One region of the Isoptericola sp. NPDC019571 genome, then DNA from elsewhere that is predicted to be linked to it. Evidence: predicted binding sites of a transcription regulator. Region 1 holds the regulator's gene; the other holds the start of a gene.

Evidence for each region. Region 1 encodes Rex, which represses fermentation and respiration genes when NADH is low (regulators of the CRP and FNR family bind a similar motif). Its sites were predicted from a motif close to CTTGTGAANNNNTTCACAAG; they were not measured.
Region 2: the regulator Rex is predicted to act here: its motif matches at 1,596-1,615, upstream of pflB (formate C-acetyltransferase).

Annotation. Positions count from the first base shown of each region.
Region 1 is NZ_JBIRXZ010000001.1:605,965-608,352, reverse strand. Features, by position in the region: gene ACH443_RS02785 (histidine phosphatase family protein) at 1-24, opposite strand, end outside; gene ACH443_RS02780 (MarR family winged helix-turn-helix transcriptional regulator) at 91-597, opposite strand; partial or broken gene ACH443_RS02775 (YceI family protein) at 700-1,239, shown strand; gene ACH443_RS02770 (redox-sensing transcriptional repressor Rex) at 1,208-1,882, opposite strand; gene ACH443_RS02765 (glutaredoxin family protein) at 1,914-2,180, opposite strand; gene ACH443_RS02760 (HAD family hydrolase) at 2,222-2,388, shown strand, end outside.
Region 2 is NZ_JBIRXZ010000005.1:76,970-79,357, reverse strand. Features, by position in the region: gene pflB (formate C-acetyltransferase) at 1-1,558, opposite strand, end outside; gene ACH443_RS10540 (HAD family hydrolase) at 1,666-2,019, opposite strand; gene ACH443_RS10535 (hypothetical protein) at 2,016-2,330, opposite strand.

The DNA.
Region 1 (2,388 bases):
GAGATGGACGGTGGTGGTGGCCATGGGTCCCAGTGTCCCAGAACTCCGGGGTACCCAGGTCCCGTCCAGCCAAGCGTGACGGCGCTCACGTCAGGGTGCCGCCGGCCCCCTGGCCGCGTCCGCCACCTTCGCCATGGCGCGGCCCAGGGTCGCGAACTCCTCGGGGGTGAGGGCATCCACCAGCAGGCGACGGACGGCGGTGACGTGGCCGGGTGCGGCATCGACGAGCGCCGCGTACCCGGCGTCGGTCATGACGCAGTTCACGCCGCGACGGTCGCCCGGCACCGGCGTGCGGACCACGAGCCCGCGCCGCTCCATGCGGTCGACCGTGTGCGTCAGGCGGCTGCGCGACAGCGCGAGGAAGTCCGCGAGCGCCGACATCCGGAGCGTCCGTCCCGGCGCCTCGGAGAGCTGCACCAGCAGGTGGTACTCGCCGAGCGTGACGGGCAGCCCTTGGTCATGGGCGTCCCCGAGCGCCTCGAAGAAGCGGGACGTCCCCTCGAGGAACCGTCGCCATGCCCACTGCTGCTCCACGTCGAGCCAGCGCACGTCCGCCCGGCCCTCGTCGTCGCGCTCCCGCGCACTCGTCGCACCCACGGGAATAGGTTACGAGAGCGCCGCGTTCCACCCCTCGTGACGATAGTTGATTCATCAACTATCTTGGTGAACGTCAGCACGACCCAACCCGAGGGAGACACCATGACCGCGCTGCCCGCAGGCCTGACCGCCGGTACCTACGCCATCGACACCGCCCACTCGACCGCCTCGTTCTCCGTGCGCCACGCCGGGATCGCCAAGGTGCGCGGCACGATCGCCATCGCGTCCGGCGCGATCACCGTGGGTGACGACCTCGAGTCCACGGCCGTCACCGCGGAGCTCGACGCCGCGTCGGTCAACACGGGCGACGAGAACCGCGACGGCCACCTGAAGAGCGCCGACTTCTGGCACGCCGAGGAGAAGCCGGTCTGGTCCTTCGCGTCCAAGGACATCTCCACCGACGGTGACGACTACACGATCACCGGCGACCTCACGATCAACGGCGTCACCAACTCGGTCGAGCTGCCGACCGAGTTCACCGGCACCGCCACCGACCCCTTCGGCAACCCGCGCGCGGGCTTCGAGTCCGAGATCGAGATCTCGCGCAAGGACTACGGCCTGACCTGGAACGCCGCGCTCGAGACCGGCGGCGTCCTCGTGGGCGACAAGGTCAAGATCGCCCTCGACGTCTCGGGGTGCCGTTGGTGGCTGCCCGGGCCGCGGCGTGGAACGCGAGGATCTGCAGCTCGCCGGCCACGTCCACCGAGCGCACGACGACGTCGTCGGGCAGCTGCAGCGCCACCGGCGCGAAGGACAGGATCTCCCGCACCCCGCACGCCACGATCCGCTCGGCGATGGCCTGCGCCACCGGCCCGGGGGTCGCCAGCACCACCATCGACACGCCGGTGCGCGCGAGCACGTCCTCCAGCGCGTCGACGTGCTCGATCGTCAGCCCGGCCGCGGAGTTCCCGACCACCTGAGGGTCGGCGTCCAGCAGCGCCACCACCTGGAACCCGCGGGCCGCGTAGCCCGAGTAGTTCGCCAGGGCGTGGCCCAGGTTGCCGATGCCGACGATCGCCAGCCGGTGCTCGGACCCGAGCCCCAGCGCCGTCGCGATGTACTGCGCCAGCGACTGCACGTCGTAGCCCACGCCGCGCGTGCCGAACGACCCGAGGTAGGACAGGTCCTTGCGCAGCTGCGCCGACCCCACCCCCGACCGCTCCGCCAGCTCCGACGACGACGTCGTCGTCACACCGCCCTCCGCCAGGTCGCGCAGGGCGCGCAGGTAGTAGGGCAGCCTCGCCACCGTCGCGGCCGGCACCGTCGCCTCACCGAGCTCGATCACTGCTGGATCACCCTGTCGTCCTCTCCCGGGCTCAGCGGGCCAGCCGGCGCGCCAGCCGCGCGCCGTCCACCCGCCAGAAGCCCTGCTGCACGCCGTCCACCTCGACGACGGGCACGTAGTCCCCGTACTTGCCCACCAGGTCCCCGCCGGGGCCGTCGACGTCGATGTCGACCTCCCGGAAGGTCTCGCCCGCGGCCCCGCACACGTCCGCGACCACCGCCCGAGCCTCCTCGCACAGGTGGCAGCCGGCACGCGTGTACAGGAGCACCCGGGGTTCGCCTTCGGATCCCTGCGGCATGCTCACCTGCCAAGACTAGCGGCGCCGATACAGTGGGCCGCATGCCGTCGCCTGCCGAGTCGTCCCCGCCGGCGCGCGCCGCAGCCTTCTTCGACGTCGACAACACCATCATCCGGGGCGCCAGCGCCTTCCACCTGGCGCGCGCCCTGTACCAGCGCCGGTTCTTCGGCACCCGCGACCTGCTGCGGTTCGCGCTGATCCAGGCGAA
Region 2 (2,388 bases), on a different contig from region 1:
CCATGGTGCGCAGCACGTCCTTGTCGTGGAGGGCCATCTCGAGCCGCTCGTACGCGTACTTGTCGTGCGACCAGTGGATGCAGTTCAGCGCCTCGACGTACGTCTCGGCGAGCCAGTCCATGGTGCGGTCGAAGCGGGCGCGCACGTCGTCGTAGTCCAGCGGCAGCCCCGGCGCGACGGCGGGGAACGCCGGCGAGACCTGCTTCCCGGTGACCTCGTCCCTGCCGCCGTTGATCGCGTACAGCAGCGCCTTGGCGAGGTTCACGCGGGCGCCGAAGAACTGCATCTGCTTGCCGACGGCCATCGGCGAGACGCAGCACGCGATGGCGGCGTCGTCGCCCCACGCGGGGCGGATCTGCTCGTCCGACTCGTACTGCACCGCGGACGTGTCGATCGACACCTTGGCGCAGAACTCCTTGAACCCCGCGGGCAGCCGAGGGCTCCAGAAGACCGTCATGTTCGGCTCGGGCGCCGGGCCCAGGTTGTACAGGGTCTGCAGGAAGCGGAACGAGTTCTTCGTGACGAGGGGCCGGCCGTCCTCGCCCATCCCGCCGATGGTCTCGGTGACCCAGGTCGGGTCGCCGGAGAACAGCGCGTCGTACTCGGGGGTGCGCAGGAAGCGCACGATCCGCAGCTTGATGACGAAGTCGTCGACGATCTCCTGCGCCTCGGGCTCGGTGAGCCGCCCGGCGGCCAGGTCGCGCTCGATGTAGACGTCGAGGAAGGTCGACGTGCGGCCGAGCGACATCGCGGCGCCGTTCTGCTCCTTCACCGCGGCGAGGTAGCCGAAGTAGAGCCACTGCACGGCCTCGCGCGCCGTCGTCGCCGGGCCCGAGATGTCGTACCCGTACGACGCGGCCATCTCCTTGAGCTCGCCCAGCGCGCGGATCTGCTCCGCGTGCTCCTCGCGCTCGCGCACGACGGACTCGCTGAACGGCTGGACGTCGAGGCCGAGCTTGTCGACCTTCTTCGCGGCGACCAGCTGGTCGACGCCGTACAGGGCCACGCGGCGGTAGTCGCCGATGATGCGTCCGCGCCCGTAGGCGTCCGGCAGGCCGGTGATGACGTGCGAGCTGCGGGCGGCGCGGACGTTCGGCGGGTAGACGTCGAAGACGCCCTGGTTGTGCGTCTTGCGGTACTCGGAGAAGACCTTCTTGAGGTCCTCGTCCACCGGGTAGCCGTAGGTCTTCAGCGCACCCTCGACCATGCGCCAGCCGCCGTTCGGCATGATCGCGCGCTTGAGCGGGGCATCGGTCTGCAGGCCGACGATCAGCTCCGCGTCCCGGTCGATGTAGCCCGGCCCGTGCGCGGTGATGCCCGCCGGCGTGTGCGCGTCGACGTCGTAGACACCCTTCTCGCGCTCGGCCGGGAACATCGCCGAGAGCTGCTCCCACACCGCCGTGGTGCGCGCCGTCGGTCCCGCGAGGAACCCGTCGCCCCCCGTGTACGGGGTGTAGTTGCGCTGGATGAAGTCGCGCACGTCGATGCCGTCGCACCACGGTCCCGGGGTGAAGCCCGTCCAGGCGGTGGTCGTGGTGGGTGCCGCGTCGGTGGTCATAGGGAGCCCCCTCCTTCTGAGGTATGACCACAGCCTATTCGTGAACATCTTCACAAGCGATGCCGAGCGGCTGTGACGTCGCAGACACCGCCGAACCGGTCGCGGGTTCAGTCCAGGACGAGGGCGGGAGGGGACGTCGCGAGCGCGAGGGCCGCGCGGGTCGTCGGCGCGACGACGTCGGGCCGGTCCGGCCCGTCCCACGACCGACCGTGGGAGACCCACGCCGTGCGCGTGCCCGCCGCGCGCCCGGCCGCGACGTCGGCGTGCCCGGCGTCGCCGACCATCCAGACCTGGCGCCGGTCCGCGTCCGCCGCACCCAGTCGCTCGAGGGCGATCTCGAGCAGGCGCGGGTCGGGCTTGGCGACACCTTCCTCCTCGGACACCACGACGGCGTCGACGTGGTCGCCGAGGCCGCAGCGCGCGATCTTGCCGCGCTGCTGGGCCGACGTCCCGTTGGTCACGACGGCGACCCGGTGACCCGCGCCACGCAGCGCGTCGAGGGCGGGGAGGACCCGTCGTACACCCGGACGCCGTCGAGGATGCCGGCGCGGAACCGCCGGATCGCGGCGGGGACGTCGTCGTCCCAGCCGAGGCGGTCGATCAGCACCCGCGCGAGCGCCTCCTTGGAGCCGTGCCCGCCCTCGTCTGCGGCGAGGATCGCGCCCAGCTCGGCGGGACCCAGCCCGGCCCTGTCGACCTCGCCCGACGCCCACGCCTCGAACGCCTCGGCGCGGCCCACCAGGGTGTTGTCGAGGTCGAGGAGCCAGATCATGACGGGAGGCTAACGGCCGGGGCGCGGTCGCACCCGGCCGTCTCGCCGCGCGGGCCCC